DNA from 2 places in the Streptomyces sp. NPDC002206 genome. Region 2 is predicted to be linked to the other one. Evidence: riboswitches for the same ligand, from Rfam matches in the RefSeq annotation. Region 2 holds a riboswitch; the other holds the start of a gene.
The links. A riboswitch is a leader RNA that binds a small molecule or an ion and turns the genes downstream of it on or off. The one in region 2 is predicted to bind glycine.

Region 1 (7,594 bases), on a different contig from region 2:
CCGAGTGACTGCCTACCTTCGAGATGGCAGGTCAAGGATGGAGGTCGGCGTGAGAAACAGCGGCGACGGTACGGCAGCGGGTGGGCCGTATCTGCAGCACGGAAGTACAGCCGGCCACTCCATCAGGCAACCGGTTCAACCGGCGGCGATGGCAGGGGACGGCGCGGCTTCGGCCGAGGACATCGGATATCGCGGGCCGACGGCGTGCGCGGCGGCAGGGATCACCTATCGGCAGCTCGACTACTGGGCCCGCACGGGGCTCGTCGAGCCGAGCGTGCGTCCCGCCTACGGATCGGGCACACAGCGCCTCTACAGCTTCAGGGACGTCGTCCTGCTGAAGATCGTGAAGCGCTTCCTGGACACCGGTGTGGCACTGCAGAACATCCGCACCACGGTCCAGCATCTGCGCGCCCGGGGGTTCCAGGATCTGGAGCGGATGACACTCATGAGCGACGGTGCGACGGTCTACGAGTGCTCCTCGCCCGACGAGGTAGTGGATCTGCTCCAGGGGGGCCAGGGGGTCTTCGGTATCGCCGTCGGCGTGGTGTGGCGCGACGTCGACGCCGCCCTGTCGCAGTTGCACGGCGAGCGGGTGGACACGGGTGAGACGTTGGTCGGCAACAACCCCACCGACGAGCTTGCCCGGCGGCGCAACCGCGCTGTCTGACCGCGTGCCGATCCGGGGTGCCGCGATTGTCAGTGCCGTAGGGCAGCATCGATTGATGTGAGAGCCGCGCCCACCATCCTCCATCTCGACATGGATGCCTTCTACGCCTCTGCGGAGCAGGCGGCGAAGCCCAGCCTGCGCGGCAAGCCGGTCGTAGTGGGTGGGCTGGGGCCGCGCGGGGTCGTCGCCACCGCGTCGTACGAGGCCCGGCGGTTCGGGGTGCACTCGGCGATGCCGACGGCCCAGGCCCGGCGCCTGGCACCCAACGCCGCCTACCTGGTGCCACGCTTCATGCTGTACCGGACGGTGAGCGACCAGGTGATGGAGCTGCTCGGGCGGCTCTCACCCCTGGTGGAGCCGCTCAGTCTGGACGAGGCCTTTGTCGATCTGGAGGCCGGCGGGGTGGCCGACGACTCGGCCTCGGCGCGGGCCGTCGGTGAACAGTTGCGTGACGCCATCAGAGCCGTCACCGGCCTCACCGGCTCGGTGGGCCTCGCGGGCTCGAAGATGCTGGCCAAGATCGCCTCGGAGGAGGCCAAGCCCAACGGGCTGATGCTCATCGAGCCGGGCACCGAGCGCGAGCTGCTCGCGCCCATGTCCGTGCGGATCCTGCCCGGCGTCGGACCGGCCACCGGGGACCACCTGCGACGCGCGGGGATGACCACGGTCGACGACCTGGCCGAGGCGGGTGAGGCGGAGCTCGTACGGCTGCTCGGCAAGGCTCACGGCGTCTCACTGCACCGCATGGCCCTCGGGTACGACAACCGCCCCGTCGTCGCGGAGCGCGACGCGAAGTCGGTCTCGGTCGAGGACACCTTCGACATGGACCTGCACGACCGGGTCCGGGTCAGGACGGAGGTCGACCGGCTGGCCGACCGGTGTGTCCAGCGGCTGCGGGCCGCGGAGCGGTCGGGACGGACCGTGGTGCTGAAGGTCCGCAGGTACGACTTCTCGACGCTCACGCGGTCCGAGACGCTGCGGGGGCCCACGGACGACCCCGCGGTGGTCAGAGAGGCGGCTGCGCGGCTCCTGGAGGCCGTGGACACCACCGGAGGCGTACGGCTCCTCGGGGTGGGTGTCACGGGGCTCGCCGACTACACCCAGGAAGACCTCTTCGCGCAGGCGGCCGGTGAGCGTGCCGCGCTCGACGACCCGGCTGCAGACGACCTGGTCCCTGGTGAGCACGGGGACGAGTCGGTGTCCGGTGCACCGGAGCAGGAGACCCCCGAGCAGCTCGCGGCCCGGCGGTGGCCCGCCGGGCACGACGTACGCCATGACACCTATGGCCATGGGTGGGTGCAGGGCAGCGGGGTGGGCCGGGTGACGGTGCGGTTCGAGGAACCCGAGTCGCCGCCCGGCCGGGTGCGCACGTTCCGTATCGACGATCCGAATCTGCGGCCCGCGGACCCGCTGCCACTGGTGCGCGACCCCGTGGACTATTCGTCCTGGCCGGCCAGCCTGCCGAAGGAGCGGTCCGGTCCCGGCTCCTCGGGCGGCGAGTCCAGACCGTAGTGCCGGTAGAGCTGAAGCTCCTGTTCCGGCGAGAGATGGCGGCCCACGCCGAAGTCGGGTGCGTCCTTGATCAGCGCGCGGTCGAAGGGGATTCGGAGCGAATCGTCGACGAATTCGCTGGGCTCCAGCGGGACGAAGGCGTCCCTGCTGAACAGTCCGGTACGCACGGCGGCCCACTCGGGGACACCGGTCGCGTCGTCGAGATACACCTCGTCGATGGTGCCTATCTTGGTGCCCTTGCGGTCGAACGCCTTGCGGCCGATCAGGCTGCGCGGATCGATGTCGGTCTGCACGGTCCCTCCCATTGGTCGCGGCTACTCCACAGGCACTACGAAAGTGCAGATCCGGGGCTTCGGCCACTCGAGACTTCTGAGACGAACCCCGCTGGTAGGCTGGCTATGGCCGCTGACCCCGTGCGGGAGAGCCCTCCGGAGCAAATCCGGCAGGCGCCGAAGGAGCAAATCCTCCCCGGAATCTCTCAGGCCCCCGTACCGCACGGACGAGGTCACTCTGGAAAGCAGGGCGGGTTTCGTGGCGGCTGACGCCGGAACGGATCCCTTCCTCACCGACGGTGAAAGTCGGTACGCCGCAGGGCGGACCGGTGAAGCTCTCAGGTTGAGATGACAGAGGGGGAGGCCGTCCGGGCACCCGCGCCGCGGTGCCCCTCGCAGGTCGTGACAGACCAGGAGGCCTCCACCATGACCCCCCGTCGCACCCCGCTCTCCCAGCTGGAGCAGGGCATCCCCTTCGAACATCGCCACATCGGACCCGATGACGAGGCGCAGGCGAAGATGCTCGCCCAGGTCGGTTACGGCTCGCTCGACGACCTGACCGCGGCCGCAGTGCCCGATGTCATCAAGAGCACAGAGGCGCTGCAGCTGCCGACGGCCCGCACCGAGGCCGAGGTCCTGGCCGAGCTGCGCTCCCTCGCCGACCGCAACCAGGTCCTCGCCCCGATGATCGGGCTCGGCTACTACGGCACCTTCACCCCGCCGGTGATCCTTCGCAACGTCATGGAGAACCCCGCCTGGTACACGGCCTACACGCCGTACCAGCCGGAGATCTCGCAGGGCCGACTCGAGGCCCTCCTCAACTTCCAGACGATGGTCGCCGAGCTGACCGGGCTGCCCACCTCCGGCGCCTCGCTGCTCGACGAGGGCACTGCGGCCGCCGAGGCCATGGCGCTCGCGCGGCGCGTCGGCAAGGTCAAGAACGGCGTCTTCCTGGTCGACGCAGACACCCTGCCGCAGACCGTCGCCGTGATAGAGACCCGCGCCGAGCCGACCGGTGTCGAGGTGGTCGTCGCCGACCTCAGCGAGGGCATCCCCGCCGACATCGCCGAGCGCGGTGTCTTCGGCGTGCTGCTCCAGTACCCGGGAGCCTCCGGCGCCGTCCGGGACATCAAGCCCGTCATCGAGCAGGCCCATGAGCTCGGCGCCATCGTCACCGTCGCCGCCGATCTGCTGGCCCTGACCCTCCTCACCTCGCCCGGTGACCTCGGCGCGGACATCGCCGTCGGCACCACGCAGCGCTTCGGTGTGCCGATGGGCTTCGGCGGACCGCACGCGGGCTTCATGGCCGTGCGCGAGAAGTTCGCCCGCAGCCTGCCCGGCCGCCTCGTCGGTGTCTCTGTCGATGCGGACGGCAACAAGGCGTACCGCCTCGCCCTGCAGACCCGTGAGCAGCACATCCGCCGCGAGAAGGCCACCAGCAACATCTGTACCGCTCAGGTGCTGCTCGCCGTCATGGCCGGGATGTACGCCGTCTACCACGGCCCCGACGGACTGCGGACGATCGCGCGGCGCACGCACCGCTACGCCGCGATCCTGGCCGAGGGCCTGCGGGCTGCCTCCATCGACGTCGAGACCGACTCCTACTTCGACACGCTCACCGTGCGCGTCCCGGGCAGGGCCGCCGAGGTCGTCGCCGACGCCCGTGAGCGCGGCGTCAACCTGCGGTTCGTCGACGCCGACCTGGTCTCCCTCGCCTGCGACGAGACCACCACCCGTACGCAGATCGCCGCCGTGTGGGCCGCCTTCGGCACCGACGGCGACATCGAGGCGCTGGACGGCGTGGCCGTCGACGCGCTGCCCGAGTCCCTGCTGCGCACAAACGACTTCCTCACCCACCCGGTCTTCCACCAGCACCGTTCCGAGACCGCGATGCTCCGCTACCTGCGCAAGCTCGCCGACCGTGACTACGCGCTGGACCGCGGCATGATTCCGCTCGGCTCCTGCACCATGAAGCTGAACGCGACCGCCGAGATGGAGTCGATCACCTGGCCCGAGTTCGGTGCGCTCCACCCGTTCGCGCCGGCCGAGCAGGCGGAGGGTTTCCTCACGCTCATCCGTGAGCTGGAGGAGCGTCTCGCCGAGGTCACCGGATACGACGCGGTCTCCATTCAGCCGAACGCGGGCTCGCAGGGCGAGTTCGCAGGTCTGCTGGCCGTGCGCGCATACCACCGGGCCAACGGCGACGATCAGCGGACCGTCTGCCTCATCCCGTCCTCCGCGCACGGCACCAATGCCGCGAGCGCCGTGATGGCGGGCATGAAGGTCGTCGTGGTGAGGACTGCCGACGACGGCGAGGTCGACATCGAGGACCTCCGCGCCAAGATCCAGCAGTACCGTGACGAGCTGGCCGTACTCATGATCACGTACCCGTCGACGCACGGTGTGTTCGAGGAGCACGTCGCCGACATCTGCGCCGAGGTGCACGACGCGGGAGGTCAGGTGTACGTCGACGGGGCCAACCTCAACGCGCTCGTCGGCCTTGCCAAGCCGGGCCGGTTCGGCGGCGATGTCTCGCACCTCAACCTGCACAAGACCTTCTGCATCCCGCACGGCGGCGGCGGCCCGGGTGTCGGCCCGGTCGGCGTCCGCGCGCACCTTGCGCCGTACCTGCCGAACCACCCGCTGCAGCCCGCCGCGGGTCCCGAGACCGGTGTCGGACCGATCTCGGCCGCTCCGTGGGGTTCGGCCGGCATTCTGCCGATCTCGTGGGCGTACGTACGTCTGATGGGCGGCGAGGGCCTGAAGCGTGCGACGCAGGTCGCCGTACTCGCCGCCAACTACATCGCCAAGCGTCTGGAACCGCACTACCCGATCCTTTACACCGGCCCGGCCGGACTCGTCGCGCACGAGTGCATCGTGGATCTGCGGCCGATCTCCAAGGCGACCGGTGTCAGCGTCGACGACATCGCCAAGCGCCTGGTCGACTACGGATTCCACGCGCCGACCATGTCCTTCCCGGTGGCCGGGACGCTGATGATCGAGCCGACCGAGAGCGAGGACCTCGCCGAGCTCGACCGGTTCTGCGACACGATGATCGCCATTCGCCACGAGGTCGAGAAGGTCGCCTCCGGCGAGTGGAGCGCGGACGACAACCCGCTCACCAACGCCCCGCACACGGCCGCCATGCTCGGCGGGGAGTGGAAGCACGGCTACAGCCGCGAGGAGGCCGTCTTCCCGGCCGGGGTCTCGGCCGCCGACAAGTACTGGCCGCCGGTGCGCCGGATCGACGGCGCGTTCGGTGACCGTAACCTCGTCTGCTCCTGCCCGCCGCTGGACGAGTACGACAACTGACCCACCCGTCGGGTGTGACGCGGACATGCGTCGGGGCCGGTGCGGAGATCTTCTCCGGGCCGGCCCCCGTTCGTACGGGCCGCGGTCAGGCGGCCTTCATCACCTGGCCGGTTTCCAGCGGCCGGTGCGGGGCGATGATCTGCCCGTCCGGGAGCAGCTCACCGGTGTCCTCGAAGAGCAGGACGCCGTTGCACAGCAGGCTCCAGCCCTGTTCCGGGTGGTGAGCCATCAGACGGGCAGCCTCCCGGTCGGCTGAGTCGGCGGTCGGGCAGGGTGGCTGGTGCTGGCACATGGGTGGGTTCTTTCGCTGCGTTGTGGTGAGTGTCCTGCGGCTTGATGAGGTGTTCATGGCCGCCCCCCGTATCAATCGGTCCGGTCCCAGTGTTGCCCCACGGGCGTCAATCCGCAGGGATTTCGCGGCAGCACTTCTCCTACTCCCATGACGCATCACCCGGCCGGACGGTTCAACACAACTGCACTGTCCCTTCGGGTGGTTCGGGGTGGCCGGACCAGACTAGTCCGGATGGCCTCCGGGTGCGTCCGAGCAGTAGTGTGCCCCGCCACCGGAAACGGCGACGGGGCACAGTACTGCGGGCCGGAGGCGGGCTGTGGTCAGGCCGGTGAACCGAGCAGGGGACCGGGGCCAGGGGTGATACGCAGCGTCATCACGGGGAGTAGATCGGCGACCCGGTGCGGGCGGTGTGCCGCGATACCCGGTGGGGCGGGAGCCAGCGGTACCAGAAGGTCGGTAGGGGCGAGGGCTCCGTCGGACGCGTCGGCCTCGATGTCCTCGTGCAGCCACAGTGTCAGCATGTAGAGCTCGGGAATGGAGAGAAGGCGCGGCTGATAGCGCGGTGTCAGCGTCTCAGCCTGGCGCAGGGCGAGTTCGGTCGAGGCGATGTACGGACCCTCGAAGAAGTGCGAGAAGGTCCACCCGTCCGGGGTGAGCATGGTGTCCGCCGCGGCGACGGCGCGCTCCGAGCTGCGGATAAGGAAGCGCCACGCGGCCAGGCTGGTGCGTGGTGCGAGCCCGCTCGGGCCGATCCGGTCCAGCACATGGACGGGGAGCGGGAGTTCGGGGCTCAGCGGTCCCTGGACGGACCGGAGAGCCGGGGTGCGGGCCTCGCGGACTGCGGTGGGTGAACCGAGTGCCGCGAGGACGCTGCGCAGGGCGGGCGCGGGAGCCGGAGGTACGTGCAGCGGCATAGTGGGTCGCCTCTCACTTCGGAGACACGGTGATGCGTGGGCGGGGGCAGACGGCGCTGTCGGCGTGCGGGGCCAGAGGGGGCCGGTGACTGGGCCGGTGCGTCAACTCTCTGCCTCGTCCGCGGAGTTTATACGACAGGTGTTCACACGGTGTTTCCGCTAGCCGCCTCAGGTATTGCCGGCAAGGCGGTATCCGGACTTTATTATGCGGAGAACCTGCTGATTCGGTGTGTGTGGCGCAGCTGCTGCCTGGTGTTTTTTCCCGGCCGCGGTCGGCCGAAACACGTCCACGATTTCACCACCGCCGCACGGTGGGAACTGCGGAGTGGTTCATGCCCTCGGAATGTGCCTCCGGCGGCCGCACTCAGATTAGTGGGTCCGCGCTGTCCGTGGGGGCGTTATCGATCACCTGCCCTGGGCATTACGACCGTGACGCGAGCGGCCTGGGCCGCGGGCTGCCCACTTGAGGAGGGACGCTTCGATGGGGGAGAAGGTCGTGGCGGGCGCCTTTGACCTGTCCGATCGGCAGAGGTACCGGAGGAAGCTCCACCTGTGCCTGGAGGGGCTGGGGAGGCTCCTGGCGGAGCGGAGGTTCGACCGCCCGCGCAACCTCATGGGCATGGAG
Region 2 (7,594 bases):
CGGCCTTCGATATCCTTGGCCGGGACATCGGCCGGGACGTCGACGGTCGCGGTCTCGGCCGCGCTGTCGTGCAGTGGTGCCGTCATCGTTGTGGGGACCTCTCTCGGCTCGACCGACGGTGGCCGGCCCGTGCCCGCCGCGGTAGCGGCTTGTTCTCATCACAGGTGCAAGTCGCACGTTTGGTGCGGGTGGTACGGAAGAAGCAGGTGGTGCGGATGGAACAGATCAACTGGTTCAACCAGAAGCCGCAGGTCGCGCAGGGGACCGAACGCTCCTTGTTCCGGGGAGTCTTCAACGCGTCGCGGATCACCCGCCAGCCCTGACGGGGAATGGATGCGCAACCGTGATGTGGCCTGGCGGCTTCCGTTATCCGAACATCGTGATCGTCCCAGCGGACCAAGTCGGCATTCTTCGCCCAGATCGGACAGGTACCCCAACAGCACCCATCCTGGGGCCAATTGGCAGGCGTCCGGACGGGTCAGCCGCGGGCCTGGGGGTAGCCGTAACCAGCGGCGGGAGCGGGCGCGACGTGCGCCTCGCGGTCGTAGAACGGGCGGGCGTTGGCACGCAGCCACATCGCGACCGGGTCGTACTCGTCGGACATGGCGACGGTCGAGACGGGAAGCCCGTCCGGGACCGCGCCGATCGACTGCTGCATCATCGCGCGCACCGCGTCGACGGAGGACTGACTCGTGTCGTAGAGATCCAGACCGATGGCGAGATACGGGACGCCGAGCGCGGGCTGCACCCAGGCGCGGCGCAACGAGCGGATCGCAGGGGTGTGATGGGCGTTCTGCGAGAGCAGTGCGTAGAACTGCGGGATCTCGATGGCCGGCTCGGTGAGCCGGAGCGGCCCTGCGGGCATCCGGTCGAGGCCGGTGGCGATCCGCCTCAGATCCAGCCAGGGAATGCCGACGCCGCCGCCGGGGGCGTGCGGGTTGAGCCAGATGCCCCAGCGGTCGGGGAAGAGGGCGCGGGCGATGTCGACGCCGGTGACCACCTCATGGGCCCGGTTCCAGCCGCTGGCCGCGAGTTCCTGGGCCGAGGTCACACAGGGGGCGTAGCCCAGCCCGTCGATCTCCATGTTCCCGTACTGGGCGTCCGGCGATCCGGCCCGGCCGTGCCAGAGCAGCATCCAGATCCGGTCCTGGGCGAGGGCCCGCAGCAACGCCTCGTACGCGTCGTAGCGCCCGGGCGTCACTTGGCGCAGCATGTGCTCGACCTGCCCGGCCGCCGCGGTGCCTGACGCACTCACCCTGGGTCCCGCCCCTCTTCGATCCACTGTGTCGGCCTGCCGCTCCCGGGGCACACGGGTGCGGCACGGTGGCCGAGGCACTAGCCATCAAACCAGCTTAAGCGGCGTCCCTGACACCGACTTGACGTCACAGGCCGACGGGTCGCGCACCGGCCGCCGGGCTCCGGCAAGGGGGTACCGGCCGCTCAGTGGCCCTGGCGCTGGTAGAACGGCCGGATCCTGGCCCGCATCCAGTCGGCGACCGGGTCCTGCGCCACGTCCAGCAGGACCAGGTTGACCGGCCAGGGCACCTCGACACGGCCGAGCGCGCGGCCCAGGGCATCCATCGGGGCGTTGCGTCCGGCGCCGTCCCAGGTCGAGAACTCGACACCTATGAAGAGGACGGGGTCGCCGCCCTCGATGCTGGCCAGCGTGCGGCGGGCGGTGCGCACGACACCGCTCTCCTCGAATTCACCGGCCGCGGCGGCGAGGAAGTCGACGGGCTCCTCCTGCCAGTCCGGCTCGTACAGCCGGACCCGGCCGCCGCTGGCCGGCCCGTCCAGAGAGGTGCGTCCGGCGCGGCAGAGCTCGGCGACGGCGGGCGGCGGCAGCGGCATGCCGACGGCGCCACCCGGGTTCACCGCGATGCCGAGCTGCGGGGGCAGTCCGCGGGCGAATTCGCGGGCGGGCGCCACGGTGAACGACATATGGGTGCCGACACAGCTCAGGAACTGCTGTTCGGAGCTGAAGACGGGGACGTACGCCGCGCCCTCGATCTCCACCGTGGGCAGATCGAGCGACGGGGCGTCGGGACCGCCGCCGTTGGGGAGCGGCACCCAGAGGTGGCTGCGGCCGAGCACTTCGACGAGCCGGCCGCCCGCCTCCGGGCTGCCGAGCGAGGCGCCGAGCACCTGTTCGAGCTCATTGGCCGGCCATCCGCCCTGCGGATGGGTCTGGACCGGTGCCGGAATGTCCACTGCTTCCCCTTCTCGCCCCATGGCTTGCCGCAGAACAGTAACTCCGGCGCGCCCCTCCGCGCTGACGGGCGGCACAGGCGCTAGGGACTGTTGTCGGCGAACGTGATCCGGGCCAGCATCCCGGCCGACCCCCGGTCCAGCAGCACCGCCGAGCAGCAGCCGGGCGGCAGGATGCCGGCCTCGGTATCCCGCAGCAGCCTGCCGACGGCCCTGCGGTGCCGGGCGAAGGCGTAACCGGAGACTCCGCGTCCGCGCTCGCGCTGACCCTCCCTCGCCACCTGCGGGGTGACGTCCAGCAGCACGAGGTGAAGGACACGGCCGCGGCGTCGCGCGTCCCGGGCCAGCCAGCCCCGTACCCACGCCTGGGTGCCGCAGTCGTGGACCACGACCGAGTCACCGGAGCGCAGCGCCCGCCAGAGCCCCCAGTAGTGGGCGACGCGGACCAGCGGGCGATAGAGGGCGTACGGGAGTAAGCGGGGCACTCGCTGCGCCCAGCGGTCCCGGGTGTCCTGGGAGTCGATGGCCCGTACGGTCACCGCTCGCCGGATGAGCGTCGATTTGCCGCTGCCGGGCAGCCCGGAGACCACCACCACATCGCCCGCGGCGAAGTGCAGGCCGCGCGGGCTGCGCCCGGCGCGCTCGCGCAGATCGCGCACGACGGGTGCGTGCGTGCCGAGCCTTCCCCGGACGGGTGTGCCCGGCTGTGCGGGCATCGCGCCGTGCGCGGCCCCTACGGTCGTCGCGTACCGCTGCAACGTCATTGCCCTCCCCCTGTCGGTCGCCCACGCCTGCCCACGAAGTGTAAAGAAAAGGCAATGCGAGACAACCGTCCCACCGTTCGTTTCGCTCACGCGGTACCGACGCCCCACTCTTCCGCAATGCGTGCAATGATGACCCGGCCAACTGCATAAAGGCCGCTTGAATCCGCGCGGGAGAGTTCCGGCCACTGACTGTGCCGGGCGCCGAAGGAGCAAGATCCTCCCTTGAATCTCTCAGGCCCCGTACCGCGTGGATGAGGCAGATCTGAAAAGCGAGCCGCCGCGGCGGCTCCACCCAAGGTGCAAGCCGAACCCGTCAGGGTCTCTCGGCGAACCTCTCAGGTTCCGATGACAGATGGGGAGGGATCGTCCTCGCCGTCATGCCCTGGGAGCCACACCTATGAGCAACGCCCCCCGTCTCACCGCCCTCGACGCCCTGCACCGCTCGCTGGGCGCGACCATGACCGACTTCGCGGGCTGGGACATGCCGCTGCGGTACGCGAGTGAGCGCGACGAGCACAACGCGGTGCGTACGAAGGCCGGCCTCTTCGACCTGTCGCACATGGGCGAGATCACCGTCACCGGCCCGCAGGCAGCGGCATTCCTGAACTTCGCGCTGGTCGGCAACATCGGCACCGTCGCCGTCGGCCGCGCCCGCTACACGATGATCTGCGCCGAGGACGGCGGGATCCTGGACGACCTGATCGTCTACCGCCTCGGCGAGACCGAGTACATGGTCGTCGCCAACGCCGGGAACGCCCAGATCGTGCTGGACGCGCTGACCGCCCGCGCCGACGGGTTCGACGCCCAGGTCCGCGACGACCGCGACGGGTACGCGCTGATCGCCGTCCAGGGCCCCGAGTCCCCCGCCATCCTGGCCTCGGTCACCGACGCCGACCTGGACGGTCTGAAGTACTACGCGGGCCTGCCCGGCACCGTCGCCGGTGTGCCCGCGCTGATCGCCCGTACCGGCTACACCGGCGAGGACGGCTTCGAGCTGTTCGTCGCCCCCGAGCACGCCGAACAGCTCTGGCAGGCCCTCACCGCGGCGGGCGCCCCGCACGGCCTCATCCCGTGCGGTCTGTCCTGCCGTGACACGCTGCGCCTGGAGGCCGGCATGCCGCTGTACGGGCACGAGCTGACCACCGAGCTGACGCCGTTCGACGCCGGTCTGGGCCGGGTCGTGAAGTTCGAGAAGGAGGGCGACTTCGTCGGCCGCAAGGCGCTGGAGGCCGCCGCCGAGCGCGCCGAGACCGCCCCGCCGCGCAAGCTGGTCGGCCTGATCGCCGAGGGCCGCCGGGTGCCGCGCGCCGGGTTCCCCGTCGTCGCCGAGGGGCAGGTCATCGGCCAGGTCACCTCCGGCGCCCCGTCCCCGACCCTCGGCAAGCCGATCGCCATCGCGTACGTGGACGCCGCGCACGCCGCGCCCGGGACCACGGGCGTCGGAGTGGACATCCGCGGCAGCCACGAGCCGTACGAGGTCGTGGCCCTGCCGTTCTACAAGCGGCAGAAGTGACGCAGTCGCGTCTCACCCCGTAAGACCACCGTTCATCAGCACTCCCCCGCGTACAGGAGAATTCAGGTCATGAGCAACCCCCAGCAGCTGCGTTACAGCAAGGAGCACGAGTGGCTGTCGGCCGTCGAGGACGGTGTGGCCACGATCGGTATCACCGAGTTCGCGGCCAACGCGCTCGGCGACGTCGTCTACGCCCAGCTCCCCGAGGTCGGTGACACGGTGACCGAGGGCGAGACCTGCGGTGAGCTGGAGTCGACCAAGTCCGTCAGCGACCTGTACTCGCCGGTCACCGGCGAGGTCACCGCCGCGAACCAGGACGTCGTGGACGACCCGGCGCTGGTGAACTCCGCTCCCTTCGAGGGCGGCTGGCTGTTCAAGGTACGCATCACGGAAGAGCCGAAGGACCTGCTCTCCGCAGACGAGTACTCCGAGTTCTCCGGCAACTAAAGACCCCAAGGGACCACCTGATGTCGCTTCTCAACTCCTCCCTCCACGAGCTGGACCCGGACGTCGCCGCCGCCGTCGACGCCGAGCTCCACCGTCAGCAGTCCACTCTCGAAATGATCGCCTCGGAGAACTTCGCTCCGGTCGCGGTCATGGAAGCCCAGGGCTCCGTCCTCACCAACAAGTACGCCGAGGGCTACCCGGGCCGCCGCTACTACGGCGGCTGCGAGCACGTCGACGTGGTCGAGCAGATCGCCATCGACCGGATCAAGGCGCTGTTCGGCGCCGAGGCCGCGAACGTCCAGCCGCACTCGGGTGCGCAGGCCAACGCCGCCGCGATGTTCGCGCTGCTGAAGCCGGGCGACACGATCATGGGTCTGAACCTGGCCCACGGCGGTCACCTGACCCACGGCATGAAGATCAACTTCTCCGGCAAGCTCTACAACGTGGTCCCGTACCACGTGGACGACACCGGTGTCGTGGACATGGCCGAGGTCGAGCGTCTGGCCAAGGAGTCCAAGCCGAAGCTGATCGTCGCCGGCTGGTCCGCGTACCCCCGCCAGCTGGACTTCGCCGCCTTCCGCCGCATCGCGGACGAGGTCGGCGCGTACCTGATGGTCGACATGGCACACTTCGCGGGCCTGGTGGCCGCGGGTCTGCACCCCAACCCGGTGCCGCACGCCCATGTCGTCACGACCACCACGCACAAGACCCTCGGCGGTCCGCGCGGTGGCGTCATCCTGTCGACGCAGGAGCTCGCCAAGAAGATCAACTCTGCCGTCTTCCCCGGCCAGCAGGGTGGTCCGCTGGAGCACGTGATCGCGGCCAAGGCGGTCTCGTTCAAGGTTGCGGCGACCGAGGAGTTCAAGGAGCGCCAGCAGCGCACCCTGGACGGCGCCCGCATCCTCGCCGAGCGTCTGGTGCAGCCGGACGTCACCGAGGTCGGTGTCTCCGTCCTCTCCGGCGGTACCGACGTCCACCTGGTCCTCGTCGACCTGCGCAACTCCGAGCTGGACGGCCAGCAGGCCGAGGACCGGCTCCACGAGCTCGGCATCACGGTCAACCGCAACGCCATCCCGAACGACCCGCGGCCTCCGATGGTCACCTCCGGTCTGCGGATCGGTACGCCGGCCCTGGCCACCCGCGGCTTCCAGGCCGAGGACTTCACCGAGGTCGCCGAGATCATCGCGTCGGCCCTGAAGCCCTCGTACGACGCGGACGACCTCAAGGCCCGCGTCACCGCGCTGGCCGAGAAGTTCCCGCTGTACCCCGGCCTGAAGTAGTCCGGGAATCGGTTCTGTACGTTTGAGGCGGGGCACCGCGCACACTGGACAGTGAGCGCGGTGCCCCATCCCTTGTACCGCTGCTCTTCGGACCGACCGGTCCGTACCGCACCACCCGGCAGACAACGACGTCTACCAACCCCTTAGGAGTCACCCGTGGCCATCTCGGTCTTCGACCTGTTCTCGATCGGCATCGGCCCGTCCAGCTCCCATACGGTCGGCCCGATGCGCGCGGCCCGTATGTTCGCGCGCCGGCTGAAGAACGAGGGCCTGCTCGCGCACACCGCCTCGATACGCGCCGAGCTGTTCGGCTCGCTCGGCGCCACCGGACACGGCCACGGCACGCCCAAGGCCGTCCTGCTCGGCCTGGAGGGCGAGTCCCCCCGTACCGTCGACGTCGAGTCCGCCGACGACCGGGTGGCCGAGATCCGCGCCTCCGGACGGCTCAACCTCCTCGGCATGCACGAGATCGACTTCGACGCCGACGAGCAGCTGGTCCTGCACCGCCGCAAGGCACTGCCGTACCACGCCAACGGCATGACGATCTTCGCGTACGACCACGAGGGCGCCCCGCTGCTGGAGAAGACGTACTACTCCGTCGGCGGCGGCTTCGTCGTGGACGAGGACGCGGTGGGCGAGGACCGGATCGTTCTCGACGACACCGTCCTCAAGCACCCCTTCCGCACCGGCGACGAACTGCTGCGGCTCGCGAAGGACACCGGCCTGTCGATCTCCTCGCTGATGCTGGAGAACGAGCGCGCCTGGCGTACCGAGGACGAGATCCGCTCCGGTCTGCTCGACATCTGGCGCGTCATGCAGGCGTGCGTGTCGCGCGGCATGTCCCGCGAGGGGATCCTGCCCGGCGGCCTCAAGGTCCGCCGCCGCGCCGCGAACACCGCACGCCAGCTGCGCGCCGAGGGCGACCCGCAGGCCCACGCGATGGAGTGGATCACCCTCTACGCGATGGCGGTCAACGAGGAGAACGCCGCGGGCGGCCGCGTCGTCACCGCCCCGACCAACGGCGCCGCGGGCATCATCCCGGCCGTGCTGCACTACTACATGAACTTCGCGGCCGGCGGCGCCACCGAGACCGAGAAGGAGGACAGCGTCGTCCGCTTCCTCCTCGCGGCGGGCGCCATCGGCATGCTGTTCAAGGAGAACGCCTCGATCTCCGGCGCCGAGGTCGGCTGCCAGGGAGAGGTCGGCTCCGCCTGCTCGATGGCCGCGGGCGCCCTCGCCGAGGTCCTCGGCGGCTCCGCCGAGCAGGTCGAGAACGCCGCCGAGATCGGCATGGAACACAACCTCGGCCTGACCTGCGACCCGGTCGGCGGCCTCGTCCAGATCCCGTGCATCGAGCGCAACGGCATGGCGGCGGTCAAGGC

Region 1: another riboswitch for glycine. It lies ahead of gcvP (aminomethyl-transferring glycine dehydrogenase); the one in region 2 lies ahead of gcvT (glycine cleavage system aminomethyltransferase GcvT).

What each region holds. Positions count from the first base shown of each region.
Region 1 is NZ_JBSFCW010000016.1:7,911-15,504, forward strand. Features, by position in the region: gene ACWCP8_RS25600 (MerR family transcriptional regulator) at 50-667, shown strand; gene ACWCP8_RS25605 (DNA polymerase IV) at 725-2,179, shown strand; gene ACWCP8_RS25610 (PRC-barrel domain-containing protein) at 2,104-2,484, opposite strand; glycine riboswitch at 2,586-2,683, shown strand; gene gcvP (aminomethyl-transferring glycine dehydrogenase) at 2,878-5,763, shown strand; gene ACWCP8_RS25620 (DUF5999 family protein) at 5,849-6,055, opposite strand; gene ACWCP8_RS25625 (hypothetical protein) at 6,376-6,969, opposite strand; gene ACWCP8_RS25630 (glutamate-cysteine ligase family protein) at 7,451-7,594, shown strand, end outside.
Region 2 is NZ_JBSFCW010000009.1:238,997-246,590, forward strand. Features, by position in the region: gene ACWCP8_RS19575 (ABC transporter permease) at 1-86, opposite strand, end outside; gene ACWCP8_RS19580 (enhanced serine sensitivity protein SseB C-terminal domain-containing protein) at 479-1,255, opposite strand; gene ACWCP8_RS19585 (enhanced serine sensitivity protein SseB) at 1,441-2,211, opposite strand; gene ACWCP8_RS19590 (AAA family ATPase) at 2,292-2,972, opposite strand; glycine riboswitch at 3,131-3,228, shown strand; gene gcvT (glycine cleavage system aminomethyltransferase GcvT) at 3,370-4,485, shown strand; gene gcvH (glycine cleavage system protein GcvH) at 4,555-4,932, shown strand; gene glyA (serine hydroxymethyltransferase) at 4,953-6,212, shown strand; gene ACWCP8_RS19610 (L-serine ammonia-lyase) at 6,369-7,594, shown strand, end outside.